Regions from separate parts of the Kluyvera chengduensis genome, predicted to be linked through region 2. Evidence: predicted binding sites of a transcription regulator. Region 2 holds the regulator's gene; the other holds the start of a gene.
What was found. The regulator LexA, encoded in region 2, represses DNA repair genes until DNA is damaged. The targets are predictions, from matches to a motif close to TNCTGTATGTACATACAGNA.
Positions count from the first base shown of each region.

Region 1: sulA (SOS-induced cell division inhibitor SulA) is a predicted target of LexA. The motif match lies at 6,350-6,369, and genes of this name have one in related genera.

Region 1 covers NZ_JBIQOI010000002.1:697,399-706,967, reverse strand. The annotation lists gene pqiB (intermembrane transport protein PqiB) at 1-249, shown strand, start outside; gene pqiC (membrane integrity-associated transporter subunit PqiC) at 249-803, shown strand; gene rmf (ribosome modulation factor) at 1,065-1,232, shown strand; gene fabA (bifunctional 3-hydroxydecanoyl-ACP dehydratase/trans-2-decenoyl-ACP isomerase) at 1,329-1,847, opposite strand; gene ACH1XZ_RS09025 (AAA family ATPase) at 1,917-3,677, opposite strand; gene matP (macrodomain Ter protein MatP) at 3,862-4,317, shown strand; gene ompA (porin OmpA) at 4,403-5,464, opposite strand; gene sulA (SOS-induced cell division inhibitor SulA) at 5,819-6,328, opposite strand; gene ACH1XZ_RS09005 (TfoX/Sxy family DNA transformation protein) at 6,547-7,164, shown strand; gene yccS (YccS family putative transporter) at 7,154-9,280, opposite strand; gene ACH1XZ_RS08995 (YccF domain-containing protein) at 9,299-9,569, opposite strand, start outside.
Region 2 covers NZ_JBIQOI010000008.1:36,706-46,274, reverse strand. The annotation lists gene zur (zinc uptake transcriptional repressor Zur) at 1-512, shown strand, start outside; gene ACH1XZ_RS18060 (CsbD family protein) at 567-776, opposite strand; gene dinF (MATE family efflux transporter DinF) at 913-2,232, opposite strand; gene lexA (transcriptional repressor LexA) at 2,301-2,909, opposite strand; gene ACH1XZ_RS18045 (diacylglycerol kinase) at 3,009-3,377, opposite strand; gene plsB (glycerol-3-phosphate 1-O-acyltransferase PlsB) at 3,506-5,935, shown strand; gene ubiA (4-hydroxybenzoate octaprenyltransferase) at 6,030-6,902, opposite strand; gene ubiC (chorismate lyase) at 6,917-7,414, opposite strand; gene malM (maltose operon protein MalM) at 7,613-8,557, opposite strand; gene ACH1XZ_RS18020 (maltoporin) at 8,673-9,569, opposite strand, start outside.

The DNA.
Region 1 (9,569 bases), on a different contig from region 2:
ATTACCGCCAGCCAGTCAGCGCAGCAGCTGCCAGCCGACATGCAGAAAACGCTGCGTGAGCTTAATCGTAGTATGCAGGGCTTCCAGCCGGGTTCCGCTGCTTATAACAAGATGGTGGGCGACATGCAGCGTCTGGATCAGGTTCTGCGTGAACTGCAGCCGGTGCTGAAAACGCTGAACGAGAAGAGCAATGCGCTGGTGTTCGAAGCGAAGGATAAAAAAGATCCAGAGCCTAAGAGGGCGAAATAATGAAAAAGTGGATAGTTCTGGCTGCGGTGTGTCTGTTAGCTGCCTGTAGCAGCACGGAGAATAAAACCTACTACCAGCTGCCGCAAGCGACGGGGACGGTGCAAAATAGCGCGAGCTCGAGCCAGCGTTTACTGTGGGTGGAACAGGTTAACATCCCTGATTTCCTCGCGGGAAGCGGCGTGGTCTATCAGACCAGCGACGTACAGTATGTGATTGCCAGCAACAACCTGTGGGCAAGCCCGCTGGATCAGCAACTGCGAACGACGCTGGTGGCGAACCTCAGCAATCAGCTACCGGGTTGGGTGGTCTCCTCGCAGCCGTTAGGTAGTGACCAGGATACGCTTAACGTCTCTGTAAATGGCTTCCACGGTCGTTACGATGGCAAAGTTATCGTGAGCGGGGAGTGGCTGCTCAATCATCAGGGGCAGCTGACTAAACGTCCATTCCATATTGAACTGGCACAGCAACAGGATGGTTATGACGCGATGGTGAAAATGTTGGCGCAGGCCTGGAGTCAGGAAGCGACGTCGATAGCACAGACCATCAATCGCTAACCATAAGTAGAATTAATTGTTCTAAAGACCGTCGACGGTGCAAAACCTCGGCGGTTTTTTTTATGCCTACGCTCAATTGCTTACTTAACCCACTTCACATTTTTTGTACAAATGATCTTCTGAGTAGCTCACAAATATGACATTGGTATGAATTCTGCGCATTGACGGGAAGATTATTTAGCGGTATTCGTATTGTGTGGCTGCACACTTTGTAACCACTGTTTTCTTTTCCACCAGACCAAGATATGAGGGAAACGAGGCATGAAGAGACAAAAACGAGATCGCCTGGAGCGGGCACATCAGCGTGGGTATCAGGCCGGGATTACCGGGCGGCCAAAAGAAATGTGTCCATACCAGACCATTAACCAGAGGTCTTACTGGCTGGGAGGCTGGCGAGAAGCCATGGAGGACAGGGCGGTAGTCGCCTGACACTGTCTCTTTAAAAAGAAACCTCCGCATTGCGGAGGTTTCGCCTTTAGATTCTCAACACTTATCCGTCGTCAGACTCTCTGACGACAAGCGGCATCAGAATGCAGAAGTGTCCTGGAACAGGCCCACTTTCAGATCGTTAGCAGTGTAGATCAGACGACCATCAACCAGTACTTCACCATCCGCCAGGCCCATGATCAGACGACGGTTAACGATGCGCTTGAAGTGAATACGATAGGTCACTTTCTTCGCGGTTGGCAGAACCTGACCGGTGAATTTAACTTCACCCACGCCGAGCGCACGGCCTTTGCCTTCGCCGCCCAGCCAGCCGAGGTAAAAGCCAACTAACTGCCACATTGCGTCCAGACCCAGACAGCCTGGCATCACTGGATCGCCGATAAAGTGGCAACCAAAGAACCACAGGTCTGGATTGATATCGAGCTCAGCTTCAACAAAACCTTTGTCAAAGTTGCCGCCGGTTTCGGTCATTGAAATGACACGATCCATCATCAGCATGCTCGGAGCTGGCAACTGCGGGCCTTTAGCGCCAAACAGTTCACCGCGACCAGAGGCAAGAAGATCTTCTTTAGTATAGGATTCGCGTTTATCTACCATGTTTTAAGTAAGCCTTATTTTGAGTTCGGGACGCAGGATAGCTAACACGTGTACGCTGAACAAGTCCGATCAGTTGGAAGCTGAACGATTTAACCAACGTAACGGCCACGGATAGCGGTAGCGAGGCTCCTGCTGTGTGGCTTGTGCAATACGTTCCTGAATAGTTTGCAGCAGCGTCTGACCTTCTCCGTCCCAATTCAGCTGCGTAAGAAGCGGCAGCGCATCAGCGACATCATCAATGGCCCAGATTGAGAATTCTCCTGCTTCTACCGCTTCCTGCACCTCAGCCGCAAGGCTCAGATGACGTACGTTGGCGGAAGGAATGATGACCCCTTGTTTCCCACTCAAACCGCGTTGGGCGCAGATGGCAAAGAAGCCTTCGATTTTTTCATTCAGGCCGCCAACTGGCTGAGCACGGCCAAACTGATCAACGGAACCGGTCATGGCGATGCTCTGATTAATCGGAACATTTGCCAGGGCGCTGATAAGCGCGCAGAGCTCGGCCATAGAGGCGCTATCACCGTCAACTTCACTGTACGACTGTTCGAAGGTGATGGAGGCGGAGAACGGTAACTGTTGGTCTAAATCCAGCTCGGCCATTAAGAAGGCCTGCATCAGCATCATCCCTTTGGCGTGAATATTGCCACCAAGTTCAGCCTTGCGTTCAACGTCGGTAAACTCTCCGTCGCCAATATGTACGACGCAGCTGATTCGTGATGGCTCACCGAATGGTCGAGGGTGGCCTGGGAAATCAATGACCGACAGCGCGTTGATCTGACCGATGCATTCGCCTTCGGTTTCAATCAAGATCTGCTCAAGCAGAATTTCATCCTGCATACGCTCGGCCAGGAATCCTTCACGCCACTGGCGCTGCACGAGCATCGTTTTCAGCTGTTCGGCATTGATGGTGCCATCTGTGGTAAACGGTGCGGCTTCACGTAGCTGGCGGCTAATCCAAAGTGGACAAAGCGGCATAATTTCCTGGTCACCGCTGTAGCGTGCGCCTTCCTGCATCAGAAGCGGCCAGGCGTCAGCAGCAAGCATTGGCAGTGACTTCTCTCGGGCAACGCCTGATACCCACTGACACCACTGTCTGAGCGCTTCTTCATCTGCCAGTTGCAGGCTGTCTTCAAACTCGCTATACAGTGAAGATTCCGCTAATTCAGGTTCCATCTCCTGGAAGTCAGCCAGTGACTCGCGTTCACCAACCAGCATGACCTTAAGCGTTAACGGCATAGAAGGAATGCTGACCGGCAGCGGACGCGCATCATCAAAGGTGAGCCAGTCAAAGCGCTGCTGCGTGACGATATTCTTTAAGCGCATCCACAGCAGTGGCTGTGACATCAGCGTGCGTAAAGAGAGGATGAGGATGCCACCGTTAGCCTGATGGACCAGACCTGGTTGCAGGCTGATTTCGCCATTAAACTGACGAACGCAGCCAAAAAGTTGTTCAGCTTCTGCCCAGTCGGCAAAAATGATGGGGCCGGTACTGGCGAAATTATCCTCTGCACTTTTGGCTGGCTGCATCGAGACTTTGCCACCGATAGCCTGATAATCAACGCCCGTCAGAGCGGATTCATCGCTATTGCGCAGAGAGAGGGCCGTTTGCGAGAGCAGCTGCAGGTACTCTTTTTCTTCTGGGGCTTTAACCAGTAAGAAGGGTGAGATCCCCTGTGGGTGCAGAAACTGCTCCAGCGCGTAGTGTAAACGGGCCTGGAGTTCGCTGAATAATGCGTCGTTTTCTGAGGCTAAGTCAGGCTGGGCAAATAGCGCCTGGTATGCTTCAGTCGCGGGGGCGAGAAAGCGCCGGGAAAGAGTATTTATAGTCAATGTCGCTATTTTTAGTCAGATGTAAAGTCCGTGATTATACCCGATGCTGCAGGGAAGCTCACGGAGAATAGGGAAGTATCTTCAACCCCTGGCTTTATCCGTATCACAGTTGCAGATTTCTTCTCAGCACATTGAGAAAAAACTGTTATCCTGAAAAGAGTTACACGGTCACACTGAGATCGCAATGAAATATCAACAACTGGAAAATCTTGAAAGCGGCTGGAAGTGGAAATACCTGGTGAAAAAACATCGGGAAGGCGAGTCCATTACCCGCTACATTGAAGCCAGCGCCGCACAAGAGGCTGTCGATGTTTTGCTGAAACTGGAAAATGAACCGGTTCAGGTGAATGGCTGGATTGCTCAGCACATCAACCCGCAGCTGGTAAACCGTATGAAGCAGACGATTCGTGCACGCCGTAAGCGTCATTTTAACGCCGAGCATCAGCATACCCGCAAGAAGTCTATCGATCTCGAGTTCGCCGTCTGGCAGCGTTTAGCAGGGCTTGCTCAGCGCCGGGGTAAAACGCTATCCGAAACGGTGGTTCAGCTTATCGAAGATGCCGAGAACAAAGAGAAGTATGCGACGAAGATGTCTAGCCTGAAACAGGACCTTGAGGCGATGCTGGGAAAAGATAAGTAGTCGCTACCCGTATCCCGATAGCTTGCTTGATAAAATTCAGGACAAAAAAAACCCCGCAGCGCGGGGTTTTTTATTAGACGAGAACTTAAGCCTGAGGCTGAGTTACAACGTCTTTGCTACCTTTAACTTCGATCTCTACGCGACGATCTGGTGCCAGGCAGTCGATCAGCGCAGCTTTCGCTTTCACGCCGTCACAGGTGTTGCCAGTAACTGGGTTAGATTTGCCCATGCCACGTGCGGAGATTTTGTCAGCTGGGATACCTTTAGATACCAGGTAATCAACAACGGACTGTGCACGTTTTTCGGACAGACCCTGGTTGTAAGCGTCAGAACCGATACGGTCGGTGAAGCCCAGAACCACTACGGAACCGTCTTTAGGATCCAGGTTGCTCAGCTGGGAGTACATCTGATCCAGAGCCTGTTTGCCTTCTGGTTTCAGCGTTGCTTTGTTGAAGTTGAACAGAACGTCAGACTTCAGAGTGAAGTGTTTGGTCTGTACTTCTGGAGCTGGAGCTGGAGCTGGCGCGATAACTGGCGCTGCTGCATCCTGCTGGCCGAAACGGTAGGAAACACCTACGCTCAGCATGCCGTTGTCTGGACGTACGCCAACGCTGTTTGCGTCGCCGATGTTGTTAACCCACTGGTATTCCAGACGGGTAGCGATGTCACGAGTAACAGCCCACTCAACGCCGCCAGCGAATACTGGGGAAACGCCAGTGTCGTGGTTTTTACCAACACCTGGGGTGTTGTTGTTGGAGTCAGCACGCCATACCATACCACCCAGACGAGTGTAGATATCCAGATCGTCAGTAACTGGGTAACCCAGTTTAGCGGTCAGCTGTACGCCCTGAGCTTTCAGTGCGCCATTGGTCTGGCTACCGGTGTATTCCATACGGCCCAGCCAGTCGTAACCCATTTCGAAACCAACATACGGGTTAACCTGGTAGCCACCGAACGCGCCTGCGCCCAGCTGGCTGTTGTGGGTAGAACCGTTGTTGTTCAGGTCACTCTGGTACCAGCCGGTGTCATGGAACTGGGACCAACCCAGTTTACCACCTGCATACCAGGTGTTGTCTTGCGGAGCGGCTTGCGCTACGGAAGCGAAACCTGCCAGTGCCACTGCAATCGCGATAGCTGTCTTTTTCATTTTTTGCGCCTCGTTATCATCCAAAATTTGCCATGAAGTTCTAAATAGATTCACGGTTAAATCCTTCCACCGGGGGCGTGGCTTAGTAATTACTCAGCAGATATCTGCGGTGTTAAGCTGAGCACCCCTGGCGATGTAAAGTCTACAACGTCGCTGGAAACTTACAAGTGTGAACTCCGTCAGGCTTATGAAAAAAAAAGAGTTGTATACGCAATATTTAACAAATATGTCGAAAAATTAAACGATGTAAAACACCCGAAACCGCACCAGACAAGCGTTCCACCTAAAATCATTCATAAAATCGAGGAGATAAAAAAACTGCAAAAAAAAGGCCAGGAAAATTCCTAATTTCATTCAATGATACAAATTTGAGTGAATTTTTAGCCCATTAAATTGTCCAGCAGAACGAGATGTTGAGTGAACTGGTCGCATAATAAACACCATCGCGTTACCGTCTTCGGCAGCCTGTTGTAATCGAGCATGTTCTTCCGCTGATAAATCTTCCGTCAACCAACCGATAACCACACTATAATTCCCCGTACGAGATGCACGAACCATAGAATCGAGCATGTCGACTGGTGGCATCTGACGTAGCTGCATTACTTTTGTCAGTGGTAGGCCAGATGCTTGCACCCACTGGCGGCTAAGTTTTTGCTGCGGTGTTAACCATAGCTGCCAGCGAGACTGCTGACCAAGCTGTTGTAGCAGGGGCAGTAGCAATAGCTGCGCCATCATCGGCTGATCTTCCCGATAAAGCACTTCGCTAACCAAAGCGGTTGAGGAATCTTTTACTGATGTAAAAGTATGGGAAGCGGTTGTTGAGACCGCAGCAGAAGAATGATTTACAACACCAGAAGTATACATAGTTAATCCAGCCCTGTGGGTTACTGTATGAATATACAGTACTACCCTGAAGATTAAAGATCAACCTCATTTTCTGAAAGCAACTCGCAAAATTGCACTCTAAATGCCTACAAAGGCAAATTCACCTTGCTGTGTCGAACGAACGCGCCTATGTTGCTTGTTATGTCTTCTATTAACAAATTTAATGTATCCATGTCCATGATTATTAAGGATTAATCATGAAGAAAATATCATATAAACGGATTTATCAGTCCCAGAAATATTTTTCGCTGTTGGGCAAAATCAAGTCACGGGCGCTGTTTGGTGGCTATAGTCTCGCCGTCAATGATGCGGTATTTGCAATGGTCTCTGAAGGGGAACTCTACCTGAGGATGTGTGAGGAAAGTGCGACCTATCAGGCTCAGCATTCGCCTCCATTACTGACATTACGTAAGCGAGGGTGTTCACAGCAGTTAAAGTATTTCCATGTTGGCGAGCGGCTCTGGTCTGATGAATCCGTCTTGCTTCAATTGGGCAAATTTTCTCTGGAGGATGCGCTTCGAGAAAAAAACCAACAGAAATCATTACGGATAAAAGATCTGCCTAATCTCTCATTTCATATGGAGCTGCTGCTAAGTGAAGCGGGGATCAAAGATGCCCAAATGCTTCAGCAACAGGGAGCGGAAATGGCATGGATAAAGCTGCGTAAGATTCGTAAACAGCTGAGTATTAATGTGTTGTATTCCCTGGAAGGGGCGATTAGGGGCGTTCACGCCGCTGCGCTCCCGGCGCAACGGCGCCAGGAGCTACAGGAATGGGCGTTAGCCCATGTGAAAACGGAGGGTGTCAGGCCATAACCTGTTTTTGCAAACGGCAGATTTCCGGTAGCAGCGAAATCATCAGGCCGATTTGTTGTAAGACCAATGGCTCTTTGCTGTCCGGACGAGGTTCAAGATGTTGGATTCGCGCAGCTAAGTTGGATAAAGCGTGCTGTACCCGTTCTTCGTCAGAAGGCTGGTGGTGTAGGGCATCATCGACATAGCACACCGCATCGTCCAGAAGAGCCAGTATTTCAGCTGTAGCCAGTTTTTCCCGATGGGCGCCCAACGCGGAAATATAGCTGGTCAGGGTATGGTTGAGACAGAGTAGCCGAAACGCAGTTTCTCGCATTTCGGGGGTGACCTTCGGTTCCGTCGACATGTTTGAGACCACTGAGGCGAGCTCTGCATCTCGGTTATGCGCATCACGACGTGCGATACGATAGGCCAGACGGTTATCGCGTCCCTGGTGATACTGTTCCAGAATCGCGTCCAGGTAGCGGCAGTTTGCGTCAACTGCGCGCTCCAGCACGCGAGGTAGATTGCGGAATTTCCAATCTGGCCAGATAAAACTGACCGCAACCCAGGCAATACCACATCCAATCAGCGTATCCACCACGCGCGGCAATGCCACCTCGAAGCCTTCGCCAAGCAGGTTAAAGCACAGCAGAACCAGTAGCGTGATAAACATCGTCGCGTGCGCGTATTGCACGTTGCGAAAAGCGAAGAATAGCACCCCGGTGATGACAATCAGTGCCAGTTGCCCCTCAAGAGAAGGTACCAGCCACAGAATCGGCAGACCGAGCGCTACGCCGACCAGCGTGCCGATGATACGCAGCGCCAGGCGGTGGCGGGTGGCGTTATAGTTGGGCTGACAGACAAACAGGCTGGTGAGCAGGATCCAGTAGCCATGTTGCAAACCGGTAAACTGAATAAATGCATAACCTGCGCAGAGTACCAATGACATGCGCACCGCATGCCGAAAAAGCGCCGATTCCGGTGACATATTACGGCTCAGGCGCGACTGAATATCGGCAAAACCATGCAGGCTATCATCTGCCAGCAAGGTTTCCGTTTCGCTTTGCGCCTGTGATTGCAGTTGCTCGGACTCAATAGTGGCAAGCTGGGCATCAATAGCGCGCAGGTTGTTCAGTAAAAAACCAAGCGCTTTCATCTGCTCAGGCGCGGCACCACTCGCGCGTACGCGATCTAATGCGGCATCGAGGTGGGAGAATGCGCGTTCAAACCGGGCATCGTGTTGATAGGGTGTTCGGAGCAAAATGGATTTTGCCAGATCCTGACAGGCGATGGACTGCATAGACAGCAGGCGCTGGAAGCGAAACATGACATCGCTATAGCGGAAGTTATCGCGCAAAGCCTGGTACTGGATGTGCGATGAACTGGCACGTTCGTGGATATCCTGGGCGACGAAATAGTAATGTAGCGTTCTTCGGGTACTACGCTGGCCCCGGTCGCCACGCAGACGCGTTAATAATGACGCTTTGGTTTGGTTAAGCGTTGCCATCAGTTGCCCATTTGCTAGCGCCAGCTCATACAGTGGCGCCTGGTCTTCATCATCCAGGTCCGGGTCAAACAGGCGAGATTTCAACTCGAGATAACGGGAAAGCTGTTCGTAGCTACGGGCGAGGTTATCCTGTAGCGGGCGGATAGGGAAGATGAGGTGCCCGGTCAGGGTCAGCAGGTTATACCAGACGGCCCCGGCAATCAGCAGCAGCGGTTGCTGATACCAGTGCGCGTAAAGGGATACCCCCAGCATGGTATAAATAGCGATAAGCAGCGCACCAAATGCGATGGTGGCATAGCGCTGACCAAGGCCGCCGAGCAGGATAAACCCGATCGTCGAAATCGTTAAACCCAGTGCAAACAGCCATGGCCACGGAAACAGCAGCTCCACCGATGCCGAGGCAATGAAGAAACAGATAAGCGTGATAACCAGGTTGCGTAACCGTCCGGTGAGTCGGTCATCCAGGTCGGTCAGCGCCGCGGCCACCACGCCCAGGGTTAGCGGAATGGTGAGTTTGGCATCGCCCAGCCACCAGGGCAGGGCGGTAGTGCCGACAAGCGCAATAAAGATTCTGGCGTTATAAAGCCAGGTACTGTTCCATGTATAGCGGCGAAGCAAAGGGCTTAGCATAGCGTGTATTCGTCCTGATTACTGAAAACGGCGGCGTGCATTTGCCTCGCGAGCCGCGCGCGCTACTTCCACGGGTACCACACGGCGACCAACCGGCCAGAGTGCAATGGCGGCAATTTTGAAATTGGCGATGCCAACGGGAATACCAATGATGGTGACGCATTGGGCAATTCCGGCGAGAATATGAGTCAGACACAGCCACCAACCGAACAGCACAAACCAGACAATATTGAGCACGGTCCCGCCTGCATTCATCACGCTGCTTTTCGTCCCTGGCTCCAGTTCATCA
Region 2 (9,569 bases):
ATAAGACCACTACGCAAGAACTGTTAGCGCAGGCTGAAAAGCTGTGCGCGCAACGCGGCGTGCGCCTGACTCCGCAACGTCTGGAAGTATTGCGCCTGATGAGCCTGCAAGAAGGGGCGATTAGCGCCTACGATTTGCTCGACCTGCTGCGCGTCAAAGAGCCGCAGGCTAAGCCGCCAACCGTCTATCGCGCGCTGGAGTTTTTGCTGGAACAAGGCTTCGTGCATAAGGTGGAATCGGCTAACAGCTACGTGCTCTGTCACCTGTTCGATCAACCAACGCACACCTCCGCGATGTTTATCTGCGATCGCTGCGGCGTGGTGAAAGAAGAATGTGCGGAAGGGGTAGAAGACATTATGCACGCGCTGGCGGCCAAAATGGGCTTCGCTCTGCGTCATAACGTGATTGAAGCGCACGGCCTGTGCTCGGCCTGCGTAGAAGTGGAAGCGTGCAGCGCTCACGAACACTGCCATCACGACCATACCATTCAGATTAAAAAGAAATCCCGCTAGCGGGCACTAACAGAGGGAGCGTACTTCCTTGTACGCACGGGCAGGAGGACGTTATTACCAGTGGTGGTTGTGGCGTTTATCCCAGCTATCCACCTCTTTTTCGGCCTGATCTTTCGCGTAGCCGTAGCGTTCCTGAATTTTACCGACCAGCTGATCGCGTTTACCTTCGATCACCGTCATATCATCATCGGTCAGCTTGCCCCATTGCTCTTTCACTTTACCTTTAACCTGTTTCCAGTTACCGCCGACTTCGTCTTTATTCATCATTGAATCCTCGTTCGTCAGTGAGTGAATAGCGAAAAGCATGTTTCAGGAAAGACATCTTTTTCGCTAAGCTTGAGGTTAATTGTAGTCAGTCATTCTGGTGCCGTTTCATTATTCGGAATCTTTAACCATACCGTCAGGCAAACCAGCTGTTGTTTTTCCAGTGACGACGCCAGATAACGGCCAGCGCCAGCCCGCGCAGCGCAAGGAATACGGCAAGCGCCAGCCACAGCCCATGATTGCCAAGCAGCGGTAGCGCCAGCATGGTAAGCGCAAACCCGGCAGCGGCCACCGCCATGCTGTTACGCATCTCCGCACCGCGGGTGGCACCGATAAACATGCCGTCGAGCAGATAACACCACACGCCGATAACCGGCAGCACCGCTTGCCACAGCACGTAGCGGTCGGCAAGCTGCCGCAGTTCAGGCAGCGACGTCAGCAGCGCCACAATATGCTCGCCCAGAAGGGCGTAAATCAGGGCAAACGCCAGCGCCACCACGCCCGCCTGACGGCATGCAGCACGCCAGACTTCCAACAGTTTGCTGCCGTCACGCGCGCCATAGGCCTGCCCGGAATGCGCTTCTACCGCGTAGGCAAAACCGTCCAGCGCGTAGGCCGTGAAGGTCAGCATGGTCATCAGCACCGCGTTCACCGCCACGACTTCGCTGCCCAGCCGCGCGCCGAAGACGGTCACTGCGCCAAAGCAGAGCTGGAGCAGCAGCGAGCGCAGCATGATGTCGCGGTTGAGCGCCAGCAGGCGGCGAAAATCGCCCTGCCAGGCTGTTTTCAGCATCGCCCACGGGATCCCGCGCATCACCAGCACCTTACGCGCCATTCCTAGCCCGACCAGCAGCGTGGCGTATTCAGCAATCGCCGTTGCCAGCGCAGCGCCCTGCACGTTCATGTGCAACCCCATCACCAGCCACAGGTCGAGCACGATATTCAGCACGTTGCCGACGACCAGCAGTACGACCGGAGCCCGCGCGTACTGCACGCCCAGCAGCCAGCCAAGCAACACCAGGTTCGCCAATGCGGCAGGTGCGCTAAGCCAACGGATAGCGAGGAAGCGCCGGGCCTGCTCCAGCACCTCGCCGCTGCCGCCAACGATGGAGAGCGCCAGATTTATCAGCGGCGTTTTGAAAAGAATAATCAGTAGCCCGGCACCGAGTGCCAGCATCAGCGGTTGCACCAGTGCACGGGCCAGCGCCTGCGGATTTTTCGCGCCGAACGCCTGTGCCGTGAGCCCGGTAGTACTCATCCGCAGGAACAGCAGCAGCATAAACAGGAAGCTGGTTGCCGTTGCGCCAATGGCGACGCCGCCGAGATAAACAGGACTATCGAGGTGGCCGATAACGGCGGTATCGACCAGGCCCAGCAGAGGCACGGTGATGTTGGAGAAGATCATCGGTAGCGCAAGGCGCCACAGCGCCTTATCGGCGTGAGTAAGTAGCGGCATGAGTATCGACCAAAACGAAAAAAGGCTGCGATAGCGGAAGTATCGCAGCCATGTGAATCAGGGGAGAGTTACAGCCATTCGCCGTTGCGGATAACGCCAACGGCCAGCCCTTCGATGGAAAAATTCTGCTGACGCAGGTCGACCACGATAGGCTTAAATTCGCTGTTTTCTGGTAGCAGTTCGACGACGTTACCTTGTTTTTTCAGGCGTTTTACCGTCACTTCTTCATCGATGCGCGCCACGACAACCTGGCCGTTACGCACGTCCTGGGTTTTATGTACGGCAAGCAGGTCGCCATCCATAATACCGATGTCTTTCATCGACATACCGCTGACACGCAGCAGGAAATCCGCGCTTGGCTTAAACAAAGAAGGGTCAACCTGATAGTGACCTTCGATGTGCTGCTGCGCCAGCAGCGGTTCACCCGCCGCGACGCGGCCCACCAGCGGCAGGCCCTCTTCTTCTTCCACCAGCAGGCGGATACCGCGAGAAGCGCCTGAGACAATCTCAAGCACGCCTTTACGCGCCAGCGCTTTCAGGTGCTCTTCAGCTGCGTTTGGGGAACGGAACCCCAAGCGTTGAGCAATTTCCGCACGCGTTGGCGGCATGCCCGTTTGGCTGATGTGATCCCGGATGAGATCAAACACCTCTTGCTGCCTGGTCGTTAACGCTTTCATTCCGCCCCCTGGGTGTATATACAGTTATGCTGTGAGTATATACAGCTACTGGCTATTTTGGAACCGTAAAACTCACGAAATCAGGCAGTTTTCGCAGGTTTAGTGAAAATGAGCCCACAGTAAGATGGCCCAGGTGATCACCGCCACGAAAATGGACAGCAGCACCGCCGCCGAACCCATGTCTTTTGCTCGGCCAGACAGCTCGTGATACTCGGAACCGATGCGGTCAACCACCGCTTCCAGTGCACTATTGAGAATTTCCACTATCATCACCAAAAGGACCGATCCGATAAGCAGGACACGGGTGATGGCATCGACATCCAGCCAGCAAGCGATAATAATCGCGATAACAGAGGCTACCCCTTCCTGGCGGAATGCCGCTTCATTGATCCACGCCGCGCGGAATCCTTTCCAGGAATAGCCCGCAGCTTTGATGATTCGGGTAATCCCAGTGGTATTATTGGCCATCTCAAGAACCTTTTTCGTTTTTACGTCAATGACAATGCGTGTTATGAGGCGGTAGAACAGAAATTTCACCGACTTTCTGATATTCTTGCCGCGCATTTGCATGATTAACCAGAGGCTTTACATCGTTTATGTCCGGCTGGCCACGAATTTACTACAAATTACTGAATTTACCATTAAGTGTTCTGGTAAAGAGCAAGTCTATTCCGGCACAACCTGCCCAGGAATTGGGGCTTGATACGTCGCGCCCTATTATGTACGTCCTGCCTTATAACTCTAAGGCTGACTTGCTGACGCTGCGCGCTCAGTGCCTGGCGCACGATTTACCCGACCCGCTTGAACCCTTGGAAATCGACGGTACGCTACTGCCGCGCTACGTCTTTATCCACGGCGGCCCGCGCGTGTTCACCTACTACACGCCGAAAGAAGAGTCGATCAAACTGTTCCACGACTACCTCGATCTGCACCGCAGCAATCCAGAACTGGATGTGCAAATGGTGCCAGTGTCGGTGATGTTTGGTCGTTCGCCGGGTCGCGAGAAAGGCGAAGTGAACCCACCGCTGCGTATGCTGAACGGCTTCCAGAAGTTCTTCGCCGTCTCCTGGCTCGGTCGCGACAGCTTTGTGCGTTTCTCGCCGTCCGTCTCCCTGCGCCGCATGGCTGACGAACACGGTACCGATAAAACGATCGCGCAGAAACTGGCTCGCGTCGCGCGTATGCACTTTGCTCGTCAGCGTCTGGCGGCGGTCGGCCCACGTCTACCTGCTCGTCATGACCTGTTCAAGAAGCTGCTGGCGTCAAAAGCTATCGCTAAAGCGGTAGAAGACGAAGCGCGCAGCAAGAAAATTTCCCACGAGAAAGCCCAGCAGAACGCTATTGCGCTGATGGAAGAGATCGCGGCGAACTTCTCCTACGAGATGATTCGTCTGACCGACCGCATCCTCAGCTTTACCTGGAACCGTCTGTACCAGGGCATTAACGTGAACAACGCCGAGCGCGTACGCCAGCTGGCGCACGACGGGCATGAAATCGTCTATGTGCCGTGTCACCGCAGCCACATGGACTACCTGCTGCTCTCTTACGTGCTCTATCATCAGGGGCTGGTGCCGCCGCATATCGCTGCCGGTATCAACCTGAACTTCTGGCCAGCGGGCCCGATTTTCCGTCGCCTGGGCGCGTTCTTTATTCGCCGTACCTTTAAGGGCAATAAGCTCTACTCCACCGTGTTCCGCGAATACCTCGGCGAGCTGTTCAGCCGCGGTTACTCCGTTGAGTACTTTGTGGAAGGCGGGCGCTCCCGTACCGGTCGTCTGCTGGACCCGAAAACCGGCACCCTGTCGATGACCATTCAGGCGATGCTGCGCGGCGGCTCCCGTCCTATCACGTTAGTGCCGATTTACATTGGCTACGAGCACGTGATGGAAGTGGGGACCTACGCCAAAGAGCTGCGCGGCGCGACCAAAGAGAAAGAGAGCCTGCCGCAGATGCTGCGCGGCTTGAGCAAGCTACGTAATCTGGGCCAGGGCTACGTCAACTTCGGCGAACCGATGCCGCTGATGACCTACCTGAACCACCATGTGCCGGAGTGGCGCGAGTCTATCGACCCGATCGAAGCCGTGCGCCCCGCCTGGCTGACGCCGACCGTTAACAAAATGGCGGCCGAACTGATGGTGCGTATCAACAACGCAGGCGCAGCGAATGCCATGAACCTGTGCTGTACCGCGCTGCTGGCTTCGCGTCAGCGTTCGCTGACCCGCGAGCAACTGACTCAGCAACTGGATTGCTATCTGGCGCTGCTGCGTAACGCACCGTATGCGCCGGATGCAACGGCACCGACCGCCTCTGCCAGCGAGCTTATCGATCACGCGCTGCAGATGAATAAGTTCGAAGTCGAGAAGGACACCATCGGCGACATCATCATTCTGCCACGCGAGCAGGCGGTGTTGATGACCTACTACCGCAATAACATCGCGCATATGCTGATCATGCCTTCCCTGCTGGCGTCGATTATGACTCAGCATCGCGAGATTTCCCGCGAGCAGGTGCTGAGCATTATCGATACGCTGTATCCGATGCTAAAAGCCGAGCTGTTCTTGCGCTGGGATCGCGCGGAGCTGCCTGCGGTTATCGATACGCTGATTGCAGAGATGGTTCGTCAGGAGATGATTTGCGAGCAGGACGGCAAGCTGCGTATCAACGCTTCTCACTCCCGCACCCTGCAGCTGCTGGCTGCCGGTGCGCGCGAGACGCTGCAGCGTTATGCGATCACTTTCTGGCTGCTGAGCGGCAACCCGTCGATGAACCGCAGTACGCTGGAGAAAGAGAGCCGCACGTTGGCTCAGCGCCTCTCGGTGCTGCACGGTATCAACTCGCCGGAGTTCTTCGATAAAGCAGTGTTCTCTTCACTGGTGTTAACCCTGCGCGATGAAGGCTATATCAGCGACAGCGGCGACGCCGAGCCGGAAGAGACGATGAAGGTGTACCAGATGATGGCAAGCCTGATTACCTCGGACGTGCGCTTGACGATTGAGAGCGTGACGCAAGAAGAGGCGGCGCAGTAAAAACAAAAATCCCCGGCAAAGACCGGGGATTTTTTTATCCGTTAATGTTGTAGGCCGGATAAGGCGTTTACGCCGCCATCCGGCAATGCCCATCTCAACGTTGCCAGTAGCTCATCGCCAACCCAATAAACAGCACCAGCCCCACGTAGTTATTATTCAAAAACGCCTGGAAGCACGGCCCGCGTTCGCGGTGACGAATCAGCTTTTGCTGGTAAACAAACAGCGCACCGGCAATCAGGATTGACCAGTAAAACTCCCAGTGCAAACCATTCAACCAGCCAATAAGCGCCATCAGCCCCAGCACGCACGCTTGCAGGATGCCGATAATCAGGCGGTCGTTATCACCGAACAGAATCGCCGTCGATTTAATACCGATTTTCACATCGTCGTCGCGGTCAACCATCGCGTACTGCGTGTCGTAGGCCACCGCCCACAGAATATTGGCCAGCAGCATCAGCCAGCAGCTCAGCGGCAGCGTTTCGCTGACGGCGGCAAAAGCCATAGGGATTGACCAGCCGAACGCCGCACCGAGCACCACCTGCGGCAGATGGGTGTAGCGCTTCATGAACGGATAAATCCAGGCCAGCGCCAGCGCGGCAATCGACAGCAGGATGGTCATGGTGTTGAGGGTCAGCACCAGCACGAAGGAGAGCAGCACCAGCACGATAAACAGCGTCCGCGCTTCTTTCTCCGTCACCGCACCGCTTGGCAACGGCCGGTTGGCGGTGCGCTTTACGTGGCCGTCAAATTTACGATCCGCGTAATCATTGACCACACAGCCTGCGGCGCGCATCAGCCAGACGCCCGCGACAAACACTGCCAGGATCCACAGCGGCGGGACGCCAGGGGAAGCGACCCACAGCGCCCACAGCGTCGGCCACAGCAGCAATAGCGCGCCAATCGGTTTGTCCGTTCGCATGAGTCGATGGTAAGCGAGCAGCTTATTCGACCTAAGACTCCACTCCATTTTTATTCTTCCTCTTAGTACAGCGGCGATGCGGGCAAAAAAAGCTCCGTCAGCAGCAGCGGTTTGCCGCTCAGACGCAGGCGGGAACGTCGCCCCCACAGCGCATCATGACACCCTATTTCGATAAAATCCCGGGTCAACGTCGATGACGTAAACAGATAGCGCCCGAGCGGCGTTTTCCCAAGCCTCTGTAGCGCCAGTTCCGGGCCGCTCAGCGTCGACTCCGGCACCACGGTACGCCCGGCAAGCCAGGGTTCGTCGCCCACGCACAATAATATTTCTCGCAGCCAATAGCGAGGTTCATCCGGCAGCAAATGCTGCTCGCCGTCCAGCGCATCACGGGTGACAAAGGCTTCGTTCAGCAACGTGACGCTCACGGGTTTCCCGAACTGCTCAAACCGTTTGGTCATGGAATCTTCCAGCATCAGCCAGTCGCGCTGTGCCGATTCAAGCGGGGGGATGACGTCAAAATAGCGCAGCGCGCGAAGTTGCGTCAGTGCAGAGTGCGACATGCCTGTCTCTCCAATACATAACTTCTGGCTATTGTATCGCAGAACACAGCGGGAGGGGGTGCAGGAATGGTCAAATACGATCATTAGCGCAACAGCAGTGCAACAGTTTGTTATTGCGCTAGAGGATATAGAAAAATGGCGTGCCCGGATGGGCACACCAAAAGGCTTCGCCTAAACATCAGCGCTGCGGGGTAAAGCTTACCCCTTGCCTTTTACAGCGCCGATAAAGGTGGAACGAGCAGATTTCGAGCCCAGGCGCTCGGCTTCATTCATCAGCTTCAGGGCTTTGTCGATATCCCCTTTCGCTACCGCCTGTTTAATACCGTTGTTGAAATAGGTTTCGGTGTCATCCAGCATTGGTTCTGCTTTGGCAGCCGGAGCCGCGACTGGGGCGACCACAGGAGCAGCCGCTGGCGCACTATAGGCTGGCGCGGCGGTGTTACCCACGGTGACCGGAGCTGGGCCAGAAGAGCCAAACAGCGGGCCGACCAGCACGCTGGAGCTGCTGTTGGTTTTGACTTTCAGCTTCACGAGGCCGTCGGTGGTGTGTTTCGCCACCGGGTCAGGAATATCCGGTACCGCGTTGCCGGTGCCTTTGGCATAGGCTTTCGCTGGGTCCAGCAGCGTGGTGGTCTGCTGAAGATCTTTTTCAGTGGTAAAGACCAGGACGTACAGCTTCTGCTGGCCTAAGGCTGGGGTCAGGCGCATGACGCCTTCCAGACGGTCGGCGCTCATTACGCCCGGAGCCTGATAGGTAAAGTAGCTGCTTGGGAAGTAAGCAGATGGCGTCATGTTCTGATCGAGAATCAGCACGTTCGGCGCAAAGACGTTGGTTTGTTTGTTCACTTCGCTGGTCAGCGTCAGCGTGAGTTCGCCAATATTGGCCGGCACGCTGTAGGCCACGACGTTACCGGTGATACCCGGTACATTCAGGCTCTGACCACCGGTAGAAATTTGGGTGGACTGCACTTTAGATTGATCGACCGGCGTCCAGGTCAGTTGCTGGAGGGCCGAGGTTGGGATAGTGGGTGCGGCGCTGGTGTTTTGCGGCACATAGTTGACGTCCGCAAGGCTGATGCCCGGAACGCTCGCCAGCAATCCAGCGGATAAGCACAGAGCAACGAGACTTTTTTTCATTTTCATTATGATGACCTCAGAAATCGTCAGTCTAGCGGTAGCCAGGCAATAGCGCGCTAAACCTTACGGAACAGAGGGGCTTTCGCCCCTCGTCAGTTTATTGCTTCAGGTTAGTGCTGAATTACCACCAGATTTCCATCTGAGCACCGAAGGACCACTCATCGCTGTCACCACGGCTGTAGGTTTTCGCGCTGGTATCTTTGTACGCGATACCGTTGTCGTAACCCCATTTTTCATCCCACTTCGCATAGGTTGCGAATACGCGGATTGCCGGACGGGACCAGATGCTGTCGCCCGCCTGCCACTGTTGCGCCAGGGTAATTTTGTACTGGTTGTTGGTGTCACCAGTTTTCTGGGACTTGACGTTGTCGTAACCGACTTCCATCAGGGTGCTCATGATTGGCGTCCATTTGTACATAGGACGGACACCGACGGTCCACCACTTGGTGCCGTTGCCATCATCACGGTCGATGTTCTGGTACATACCGACGTACATCAGGTCAACGTTCTCACCCAGGGAGATTGCACCGTGGTCAAGCACGCGCCACAGGTCACCGTTGTTGTTTATTCTGTTATCTACAACACCAATTTCGGTATCTTTATCGTAATCGTTACCAGTGAAGGAACCCTGAGACAGGCCTTTACCTTGAGTAGTCATCGCATCAGTTGCGTACTGAACGACGAACTTGTTGTAACCCTTCAGCATGCTCTGGGTATGTTCAGCGGTGAACATCCAGCCATCTTTAGAAGCGTCATCTGCGAAGCTATAGCCGTCAGTTTTATTCGCACGACCGTAGTCAACACCCAGCTCCAGAACGCCGTCCGGGTTGGTTTCCAGACCGGCTAAACGGACGTCGAATACGTCGTTCGCAGTGTCTTTGTATTTGCTATAGGTATCGTTGCTGGTGAAGATATAAGAACCACCCGCTTCCTGAGAACGTGTTGCTGCCAGAGACAGTTTACCGAAGCCCAGGTCGATGTTTTCAATACCGGCACCAGGACCAGAAATATCCCAGTA